DNA from 2 places in the Sinorhizobium sp. BJ1 genome. Region 2 is predicted to be linked to the other one. Evidence: predicted binding sites of a transcription regulator. Region 2 holds the regulator's gene; the other holds the start of a gene.
The links. The regulator LexA, encoded in region 2, represses DNA repair genes until DNA is damaged. The targets are predictions, from matches to a motif close to TGTTCNNNNTGTGTTCNG.
Positions count from the first base shown of each region.

Region 1 (5,468 bases), on a different contig from region 2:
GGCGGGAATTGATTGATCGGAGCGATGCTGCGGGCCCTGTCCATCTGCATCTGGAGAAGAACCTGCCGATCGCCTCCGGGATCGGCGGAGGCTCGGCGGACGCAGCTGCGACGCTGCGAGGTCTGCTTTCGCTGTGGAAGGCCGAGCTTGCGCCGCAAAGGCTCGCGAGCCTCGCCCTGGAACTCGGTGCCGACGTGCCGATGTGCCTCGACGGCAGGCCGCTCCTTGCCAAGGGGATCGGCGAAGAGCTTGCCCCCCTAGGCGACCTGCCGTCCTTCCCGGTCGTCCTCGTTAATCCGCTCATCGCAGTCTCGACGCCCGTCATCTTCCGGATGCTCGCCCAAAAGCGCAATCCTCCGCTCACCGTTCCGCAAGGCATCCGCACAGCAGCGGACTGGCTGAAGGCACTGGCCGGGATGCGCAACGATCTGGAGCGACCGGCGAGAGCGTTGCAGCCGGCGATCGAGGCGGTGTCTGGGGCATTGCACGCCGCGGAAGCCGATCTCGTACGGATGTCCGGATCCGGCGCCACCTGCTTCGGTCTGTTCGACGGCGACGAAAAGGCGGCTGCGGCCGCGCAACGCATTTCCGCTGATCATCCGGGATGGTACGTTCTAGCCACCCGAACCGCCGGGAAGCGAGGATAGGAAATGCCCGACATCGACGAAACGCGCCCCTTCATTGCCGTCGGGATCGCCGTTCTCACGGTTTCCGATACGCGCACGCGCGCTGACGACAAGTCCGGCGACACGCTCGAGATACGTATACGCGAGGCCGGCCATCGGCTCGAGGCGCGCGCATTGGTGCCCGACGACCGCCAGAGGATCTACGATCAGGTGAGGGCCTGGACGCTGAATGCGTCGATCGACGTCGTCATCACCACCGGCGGAACCGGCTTCACCGGCCGAGACGTGACGCCCGAAGCGCTGGAGCCGCTTTTCGAAAAGCGCATGGACGGGTTTTCCGAGGTCTTTCACCGGATCTCCTACGACAAGATCGGCACATCGACGATCCAGTCGCGGGCAACGGGCGGCGTCGCCAACGCCACGTTCATCTTCGTGCTGCCCGGCTCGCCCGGGGCCTGCAAGGACGCCTGGGATGGGATCCTGAAGCAGCAGCTCGATTACCGGCACATGCCCTGCAACTTCGTCGAGATCATGCCGCGGCTGGATGAACACCTGAAGCGCGGCTGACTGCCCGACCTGTTCCGTTTGGAACAGCCACGCACGGTTGAAGTCGCTAGATTGCTACTCGTCAGCCCACCAGAAGGCAGTGGACGTAGCGAGCCTTTGCATCGGGCGAAGCGAAGACGCCTCTTTCCCTTTCCCCGCGGAGAGAGATTTACAGAACATGTTACATGGTGCCCCACCACAAGGAGATGGAGCAGCATGGCAAGCCCTTTTCGTAGACAAGGTCATTTGAGAGTCGCTTCAGGGGGTGCCGCAAGGCACGCCCCTCTTGTGACGGCACTACCACACTGAAAGGCTTGGGCCGTTTCAAGCCCGCTCGGCCGCAGATCGATTGCCGAGAGCAACCCAGGCCGGAACGAGTTCGGTCGCCAACTTGCGGACCGCCCGAGCGTTGGCGATGTCGCTGAGTTGCATATCGGCGCGTGCAACCGCCACGGCATCCTGCTTGCGCATCAGATACCCGGCCTCGAGCGGCGCGGTCCGCTGCGACAAACGCTTGAGGAGCGGCCGCCTATGCAGGCGAGAAGGGGAGAACCGCGCCGGATCCCTGTGGAGCGAGACATATTCGATGAGCTCGTCCACCCAACGCCCGATGGGACGGGCGCCCGGCTCCAGCAGCATCAGCCAATCACCGCGCGCGGAACGGACGACATCGGCGAGATCCCATTCGGCGCAGAAACGGCAGCCGGCCGCATCGGCGACATGCACGGAACCATCTCTGGAACCGTGGTCCAGGATGATCACGTCACTGACGAGCCCTTCGACGGCCCCGGCGACAAGGACGGACAATGTCTGCGCGAGCTCCGCTTCATTGTCCCGCGTCTCCATTATGATCGTCAGCATACCGTCTCCTAGCGCATCGTCACAACAAATACCACAATTCTTCAGGGGTATTAGCGACCGTAGCGGCGGCGATTGCGCAGCGCCGCAATTTTTGTTCTTGCTTTGTTCTACTTTGTGCGTTAGGAAAATAATCAGAGCGGAACGGAGATACCAAATCGGTTCCGAGGAGATTTCCATGACCGAGCTGTCTCAACTCAGGCAGGGTGCTTTCGCGCCCGGCAATAGCGCAGAGCTGGCGGAAGCCATCGTCACCGGCACCGGCGTCAGAATAGAGATCGATCGCCGCCGGGGACGCGGAGCAGCCCTGAACATGGGGGGCCGCTTCGAGCCGCGGACGAGCGAGGTGTTCGACGACGGGTGGCAGACGATCGAGGAATTGCCGCCGTTCAAGACCGAAGTTCAGATCGAAAAACCCCGCAACGTCATCACGCGCAACGAGTCGCCCGACATCTCGTTCGATCGCTCCATCAATCCGTATAGAGGTTGCGAGCACGGCTGCATCTACTGTTTCGCGCGGCCGACACATGCCTATATGGGGCTTTCGGCCGGGCTCGATTTCGAAGTGAAGCTCTTCGCCAAACCGGACGCGCCCCGCTTGCTGGAACGCGAATTGGCGAAGCCGGACTATAAGGTGCGTCCGATCGCGATCGGCACCAACACCGACCCCTATCAACCGATCGAGAAAGAATGGCGCATCATGCGCCAGATCCTCGAGGTGCTGAAGGCGGCCAATCACCCGGTGATGATCGTGACCAAGTCGGCCATGGTGACGCGCGACATCGATCTGCTCGCCCCGATGGCGGAAAAGGGTCTGGCACGGGTAGGCATTTCCGTAACGACGCTCGACCGCAAGCTGGCACGTACCATGGAACCGCGGGCGTCGACGCCGCCCAATCGGCTCGAGGCAATTCGCGCGGTCTCGGAAGCAGGCATTCCGGCCGGCGTCCTGGTGGCGCCGATCATCCCTGCTCTCAACGATCACGAGATCGAGCGTGTACTCGACGCCGCGAAAACTGCGGGCGCTACGGAGGCGAGCTATGTGCTCCTGCGTCTGCCGCTCGAGGTGAGCCCGCTTTTCCGCGACTGGCTGCTGCGAACCTATCCGGACCGCTACAGACACGTGATGTCGCTCGTCCGTTCGATGCGCGGCGGCAAGGATTATGATGCGGAGTTCGGCAAGCGCATGAAGGGCGCCGGTCCCTATGCGTGGCAGATCGGCCGCCGGTTCGAACTCGCCGCCAAGCGCCTGGAGCTCAATCTCACCCGCCGCCAACTGCGGCACGATATCTTCGTGCCCCCGTTGGGGATGGGGGTGCAATTGTCGTTGCTGTAGGAGGGCGCCAGACGAGCCCCATATTTTGGTTCCGGCGCCTTCCCGCCTCAGGATGGCGCTGGCTTTCCTCCCGGTTTACCGCCGCACACGTACCGGGGGGGCTTGAAGGGAATCGGGCGAATATGCGAGGGTCCCCCGCATGTCACGCCGCAAATCGCCCGATTCCCCGCTTTTTCCGCTCGAGCCGGTGCTTCCGGACTTCAGCTTCGAAATCGCCGCAAAGCGGGATGGTCTTTGGCCGGTCGCAGGCGCCGACGAGGCAGGCCGTGGGCCGCTCGCCGGTCCCGTGGTCGCAGCAGCGGTCATCCTCGACCCGGATGCCGTGCCGGCCGGTCTCAACGACAGCAAACTTCTGACAGCCGAGCAGCGTGAGGCGCTCTTCGGGGAGATCATGGCGACGGCGACCGTATCCATCGCCTCATCCTCCGCCGCGCGTATCGATGCAACCGACATCCTCAAGGCGAGCCTCGACGCCATGCGCCGCGCGATCGACGGCCTTTCGATTGCGGCGCGCTTCGCGCTCATCGACGGCCGCGATGTTCCACTGGGCCTCCCCTGCCATGCGAAGGCGATCATCAAGGGAGATTCCCGTTCCGTGTCGATCGCCGCCGCCTCAATCGTCGCGAAGGTCACCCGCGACCGCATGATGACCCGCGCCGATGCGACCTTTCCCGCCTATGGCTTTGCGCTCCACGCGGGCTATGCGACCGTCAAACACCGCAGCGCCATCGACAGTCACGGACCATGTTCGTTGCATCGCATGAGCTTCCGCCCCTTTCGAGAGGCCCAGGTACAGCCCGTTGCAATCAGCGCTGAACCACTCGACGTCAACTCGTGACGGCAAGGCCATCGCTCCCCTCCGGCGCGGTACGTCTTACCGGAAGCGAGGGTCGCTGCAGCAATCTGGATCGCTGCATGCCTGATCCCCAACCGACTCCGATTTAAGAGACTCTCGGTAGGCTGGTCCGCACTCCGGTAGCGTCGGTATGCGGCAGGAACGCCCGCAGCGCTTTGCAGAATGAGCGAGAACGGCAACCGCTCGGACCAGCCGGCGGCGGGCGGCAGGAGGCCGCGGACGAACCAACAGCCATTGCGCATCCAGGCACGACATGGCCTCGCAGGCCCGGACTCGCCCTGACAGGCCCTGGCCCAAACGAGGAACCCCGCCGAAGCGGGGTTCTCAACTTCGCGAATTATGGTTGAACTTAGTTGAGGCGTCCCTTGACCTCGCCGAGCGCCTGCTCGAACAGCGTCTCCTGGGCGCTGGCGTCGGCCTTTGTGGCAAGCACCTTTTCCGCCGCGCTGATCGCGAGATCAACGGCAGCCGCGCGAACCGCGTTGATCGCGTCGCTCTCGGCCTGCTTGATCTTCTGTTCGGAAAGCGCCGTACGGCGGGCGACATAGTCCTCGGTCTTCTGCTTGGCTTCCGCAGTCAACATCTCCGCCTCGCGCTGGGCGGCGGCGACGATGTTGGCGGCTTCCGCCTCGGCATCCTTGCGCTTGCGCTGGTACTCGGCAACCAGGCTCTGGGCCTCTTCGCGCAGACGCTTGGCTTCCGCCAGTTCGTTGCCGATCTTGTCGGCCCGCGCATCGAGCGCTTCGGCGATCTTGCCCGGCACCTTGAGATAGGCGATGAGAGCGAAAAAGAGGATCAGGCCGACGAGGGCGTAGAAAGTTGCATCAAGTGCCATTGTTCCCTGCTCCTCAGTTGCCGGTCGACGCTTTGACCGCCGCGGCGATCTCGGTCTTGGTGACGTTGCCGCCGATCAATTGTTTGACGACGGCGGTCGCCGTCTCCTCGGCGATCGCACCGACATCGGCAAGCGCCTTGGACTTGATCTCGGCGATGCGCGCTTCGGCAGCGGTGATCTTCTTTGTGAGCTCGGCCTCGACGGCGGTGCGGTCGGCATTGGCCTTGCTCTTGACTTCCTCGCGGGCCGCGTCGGCAATCGAGTGGCCCTTGGCCTTGGCGTTCGCCAGTTCCTGCTCGTAAGATGCAATCGCGGCATCGGCCTCGCCCTTGAGGCGGGAGGCCTGGTCGAGATCCTGGGCGATGCGGTCGTGGCGCTTTTCGAGAATTCCGCCGATGCGCGGAATGATGA
Region 1 is NZ_NWTH01000003.1:463,736-469,203, forward strand. Features, by position in the region: gene CO676_RS05640 (4-(cytidine 5'-diphospho)-2-C-methyl-D-erythritol kinase) at 1-647, shown strand, start outside; gene moaB (molybdenum cofactor biosynthesis protein B) at 651-1,193, shown strand; gene CO676_RS05650 (glycosyl transferase) at 1,497-2,033, opposite strand; gene CO676_RS05655 (PA0069 family radical SAM protein) at 2,209-3,366, shown strand; gene CO676_RS05660 (ribonuclease HII) at 3,506-4,204, shown strand; gene CO676_RS05665 (F0F1 ATP synthase subunit B) at 4,572-5,057, opposite strand; gene CO676_RS05670 (F0F1 ATP synthase subunit B) at 5,071-5,468, opposite strand, start outside.
Region 1: the regulator LexA is predicted to act here: its motif matches at 2,126-2,143, upstream of CO676_RS05655 (PA0069 family radical SAM protein).

Region 2 (5,468 bases):
GGCCTTTGCCGGCGGGGCCTTCGATTCCATGCTGGCTTTCAGTGACGACGGCATTCATTACCGCGTGCGCGAGACCAACGAAGAGGCGCGGCTTGATGGCAATGTGCTCTTTTCCAGGTGGTTGCCCTGGCCGGATGTTGTCGTTGAGACATGGCTGCTGCCGGCCTCACCCTGGCATGTGCGAGTGCACCGGATCACGACTCCGAGGCCGCTTGAAACAGCCGAAGGCGGCTTTGCCATCGCCAGACGAGACTTCGAGGCCGACACGCTTTCCGCGTCGACAGGCGAGGCCTATGCCATCGGGGAAGAGGATTTCAGCGGAATTCGCGACCTCGGCTCGATGGTCGCGCGCCAAGGTCTGGCGCAGAAGGCGCCACCAAATACCAACCTCATCGCCGCAAAGACGTTGATACCGCAACTGCGGGCTACGATTCCCGCTGGCAAAACGATTCTTCGCTGTGCCGTCCTGGCGGTTCGCGACATCTCGGCCGTAACGAGCGACTGGGACGTTCCGCCCGCCGCCCCGGACATCGCCGCGTTGCGCGCCATCGCGGAGCAAGGCGTGACCGTCAGTGCCATGCAGGCGCCGGGGCGCAAGCCATGACCCGCCCGGCGCTGGCTTTTGCGATGCAGCCCGAAAGGACGGAACACGTCCTGACGCCGGAACTTCTCGCGCGGGTCGACGGTCTTGCGCGCATACTCGATCCGCAACCGATGACTGTGTTCGGCGACAGCCGGTCGAAGCGGTTGCTCGCCGAAGCGGAAATCCTGGTAACCGGCTGGGGCGCTCCACGCTTCGATGCGGCCGTTCTTCGGTCGGCGCCCCGCCTTCGCCTCGTTGTCCATGCGGCAGGAACGGTCAAGGGCCTGATCGACACGACTGTGTTTGATGCGGGAATAACCGTGAGCCATGCGGCCGTGGCCAATGCCGTGCCTGTCGCAGAGTTCACGCTCGCGGCAATCATTTTTGCGGGCAAGCAGGTCTTTCGCTTCCGCGATCTCTATGCCGCCGACAGAGGACGCCAGCGGACCCTGATCCTGCAGGGACAGGCGATTGGAAACTATCGCCGCACGATCGGCATAGTGGGCGCCTCGCGGATCGGAAGACGGGTGATCGACCTCCTTCGCCCCTTCGATTATCGGGTGCTGCTCTACGATCCGCTGGTCGGGCAGGAATGCGCTTCCGGCCTCGGTGGGGAAAAAGTTGAACTCGATACGTTGATGGCGAACTCGGACATCGTCTCGCTGCATGCGCCGGCGCTGCCCGAGACGAGGCACATGATCGACGCACGGCGGCTGTCCTTGATGATGGACGGGGCAACCCTGATCAACACGGCGCGGGGGGCGCTCGTCGATCAAACCGCGCTCATCGACAGGTTGAAGACGGGCGCGATCAACGCCGTCATCGACGTCACAGATCCCGAGGTGCCGGAAGATGCGTCGCCTCTTTATGATCTGCCGAACGTTTTCCTGACCCCGCACATCGCCGGCGCCGTCGGCCTCGAAAGGACACGTCTCGGCGAAATGGCTGTCGATGAAATCGAGCGTTTTCTTGAGGATCGGCCGCTGCTATTCGAGATCCACAAGAGCGACTTGGAGCGCATGGCATGAGCAATTTCGAAGCCGGCCTCTGCACCGTCACCTTCCGTAGCTTGCCCCCGGACAGAATTGTCGAGCTGGCCAGAGAAGCCCGGATTGCCGCAGCCGAATGGGCGGGGGATGCTCATGTTCCTCCCGGGAAGACATCCATAGCCCGGATTGTCGGGCGCCTCAGCAAAAGGGCTGGACTGACGACATCCTACGGCTCCTACGTCGCGCCACCGACCGACGACCTTTCCGAATTCGTGCGCGCAGTTGAAAGTGCGACCGCGCTCGGAGCCTCGAATATCCGCATTTGGCCCGGCACGCGCCGGCGCGATTCCAAGGACTACAACGCCGCTGAGAGACGCGCTGCGGCAGATGCGATCCGCGACATGGGCGCCGAGGCCGCGCGGCACGAGGTGACCGTGTCGTTGGAATATCATCCGCAATCCCTGACGGACACGACCGATTCGGCATGCCGCCTGATCGAGGCGATCGCCCACGACAATGTCTATCTCTATTGGCAGCCGCGGCCCGGGCTCGCGGTCGAGGAGGCGCTCGCCGAGGTCGCGCGGGTCGGTCAGCATGTGTCCCATGTCCACGTCTTCGCCTGGGACCGGGAGCGTAACCGCTTTCCCTTGGCGTCGGCGGCCGACTACTGGCGCACGATCCTCTCCGCCCTTCCGCGGTCTCGCTGGATCGGGCGGCGATTTGCGATGCTGGAATTCGTCGCCAATGACGACCCGGCCGCCTTTCTCGAGGATGCCGCGACACTCGAGCAAATCCTCACCCCGTGAAGAAGCGGGCGCCGCGGCGCGTACCCTTCTCGACCCCAACTTTAGGAAAACATGCGGTCGTCCCGGCACAAGGATGGACTGGCGAAGGCGGTGAAATCCGCCTATATACTTTGGTTTGCTGGGGTCGTAGCTCAGTTGGGAGAGCGCCGCAATCGCACTGCGGAGGTCGAGGGTTCGACTCCCTTCGACTCCACCAGGATTTCCCTCGCCGGAACACCACCAGAAACTGCATTCGCGCCTCACCTGCCGCGATCGCCTGTCCCGAAAGTAAAGGAACGCCGGCCGGACCCCTGGAGGTTGGTGGCACGGCGTTTACACGGACCGAAACGGACTTCTGGCATCGGCCCTCGCTTGCCAAAGAGCGTGATTTGAGAGAGACTTAGCTACTGGCATCATTGCATATCGGCAACTCCCGGAAGTGGAGAACATCATGCCCCTCAAATCTCTGATCGCCGTCACTGCAATCACGCTTCTCACACTTTCAGGATGCGCTTCGACGGGTGCAACGGGCAACACAACCTACACCCAATGGTACGGCCCCTATCCTGAACCTGATTTCGACGTTCTTAGCCCCGGCGGGTTGCGTCTCGCCTACTAGGAAGTGCTCGTCAGGCCGACGCGCAGGTCCCCCCGGACGAAGAGGACGTTCGCCCGAGGTGCGACGCTGCGCCGAAAGCGCCTCTCGCCAACACTTTGTCACTCCGGTCCGGCAATGCTCCCGGTTGCCGCGACGCGCCTCGACGCCCGGCTAAAGTTCACGGAATATTAAGTGCTTGCGGAACACATATGGAACGGATAGTTTCTGTTCTTGATTTGTTTCGCGAATCTGGAGTGACGCGCATGCTGACCCGCAAGCAACAGGAATTGCTTCTGTTCATTCACGAACGGATGAAGGAATCCGGGGTCCCGCCGTCCTTCGACGAGATGAAAGATGCGCTCGATCTCGCGTCGAAGTCGGGCATCCACCGGTTGATCACGGCGCTCGAGGAGCGCGGTTTCATTCGTCGGCTTCCCAATCGGGCCCGTGCGCTCGAGGTCATCAAACTGCCCGAGGCCTATTCGGCTCCCTCTCAGCCGCGACGCGGCTTCTCGCCGAGCGTCATCGAGGGCAGCCTGGGCAAGCCCCCGCTCGCGCCGAAGCCTGCGCCGACGCCGGTCGACAGCGCGTCCATGACGGTGCCCGTCATGGGGCGGATCGCCGCGGGCGTGCCGATTTCGGCCATTCAGAACAACACCCACGAAATTTCCGTACCGGTCGAGATGATCGGCAATGGCGAGCACTACGCGCTCGAAATCAAGGGCGATTCGATGATCGAGGCGGGCATCCTCGATGGGGATACGGTGATTATCCGAAACACGAGCACCGCCAGCCCGGGAGACATTGTCGTGGCGCTGATCGACGACGAGGAAGCAACCTTGAAGCGATTCCGCCGCAAGGGCGCATCGATCGCACTCGAGGCCGCGAATCCGGCTTACGAAACCCGGATATTCGGTCCCGACCGGGTAAAGATTCAGGGCAAACTCGTCGGCCTGATGCGGCGCTATCACTGAGCGGCTTGGGCAGTCTTGGCGACTTGTTAAGTGTTCGTCTGCCTCGGGCGCAAATATTAGGGCCACCACCGAACTATCTTTTGCCTGGAACCGCTCACGTCCGGCAAGCCCCCGGTCGTTCCCACTGCCACAACAGACGGGACTTACCTCCTTCGGCGCCGTCATTCGGCGAAAGTCGGAGGAAGCACATGGCAGAGGTCAGGAAATCCCCGGGGCGCGATCGTCGCCGCGTTGCTGCGGAACAGCCCTAGCTCACCGAAGAACAGGCTCGAAAGATCATCAAGGAAGCCGGCAATTCGCGCGCGAACGCGAACGCCATGGCGGAGAACGTCGAGAAGGCGTAGAGACCGGTGCGGGCGATAGGCCGACCCGGCGTTTTCGAATGTCCGGCCTTCGGCGCGATTCAAACCGATCGCGCTGAGCGGTGATATTTAAGGAATTGTTTGGAGGCCTCGCCCGGAATTGAACCGGGGTACAAGGATTTGCAGTCCTCTGCGTCACCACTCCGCCACGAGGCCTCTCGTGCTCGGAAAATCGAGCGATGGCGGGCGTTTAAAACGAATCCATGTGGAGCGCAAGAGGGAGAGGTCTAAAAAGGACATTCGCAAATAGCTTTGAACAGCCTGCAAGGCGGCACCGTTGGTGCCTGCGATTTATGGCGTTTCAATCGGCGTCGCTGCGGAGCGTGGCCTACTTCCCCGATGAATTCTGCGTTCCCCGTCGACGGGCCCACCAGACGGCGAGCTTGCGGCGGGCACGGCGCACTGCAGGAATGTCGTGGGACAGGACGAGCAAGCCGAGCGGAACCATCCAGAAGCCGAGGACCGGCAGAAAGCCGAGCAGACCGCAAACAACAAGTAGCGAGCCGATCAAAATCCGCAATACAGGCGAGTCGGGCAACGGGATCCGCCACTTGCCGAGCACGATTTGACGCGTTTGCGGATCGATGCCGAAGTACCTCTTCTTGCCGCCGTTCGTCATCACGCCTCTTTCATCCAACTTCCCAACAGTTGGTGCTTTCTCCACAGGCCCGCAACCGGCACCGTAGATTTTTTTTGAAAAACCGCTTGGCAAATCGACAAAGCATTTGTATTAGCAGCCTCACTTCTGCGGCGCAGATGATCCCTGGTAGCTCAGCGGTAGAGCACTCGACTGTTAATCGATAGGTCGCCGGTTCGAATCCGGCCCGGGGAGCCAGTTTCAGAAAAGGCCTGCACCTCATAGTGCAGGCCTTTTTAATTGCATCTTCAAAGACTTACCGTGACATGCGTACGCGTGAAGCCCCGTGGAGTACGATTAGATTTTTCCATTCTGGGTACTTTTTGGGTACTTTTAGGCCTACAAAGGCAGTGGAGAACCGGCATCCGATGAGGTCGGATGATTTTTCACGTTACGTTGTGAAACATCCAGCGAGCGGCATCTACCGCTACTATCGCCGTGTTCCGACCGTTGTCGCCCATCTCGATAAGCGGGCTCACGTTAAGAAGTCGCTGAAGACGAACAACCTGAAGGCGGCCTTGGAGCGGGCAGAGCAAGTGC
Region 2 is NZ_NWTH01000005.1:453,285-458,752, forward strand. Features, by position in the region: gene CO676_RS10605 (DUF2264 domain-containing protein) at 1-604, shown strand, start outside; gene CO676_RS10610 (hydroxyacid dehydrogenase) at 601-1,611, shown strand; gene CO676_RS10615 (TIM barrel protein) at 1,608-2,378, shown strand; tRNA gene CO676_RS10620 (tRNA-Ala) at 2,499-2,574, shown strand; gene CO676_RS35190 (hypothetical protein) at 2,809-2,976, shown strand; gene lexA (transcriptional repressor LexA) at 3,219-3,929, shown strand; tRNA gene CO676_RS10640 (tRNA-Cys) at 4,374-4,447, opposite strand; gene CO676_RS10645 (hypothetical protein) at 4,620-4,910, opposite strand; tRNA gene CO676_RS10650 (tRNA-Asn) at 5,052-5,126, shown strand; gene CO676_RS36000 (DUF6538 domain-containing protein) at 5,297-5,468, shown strand, end outside.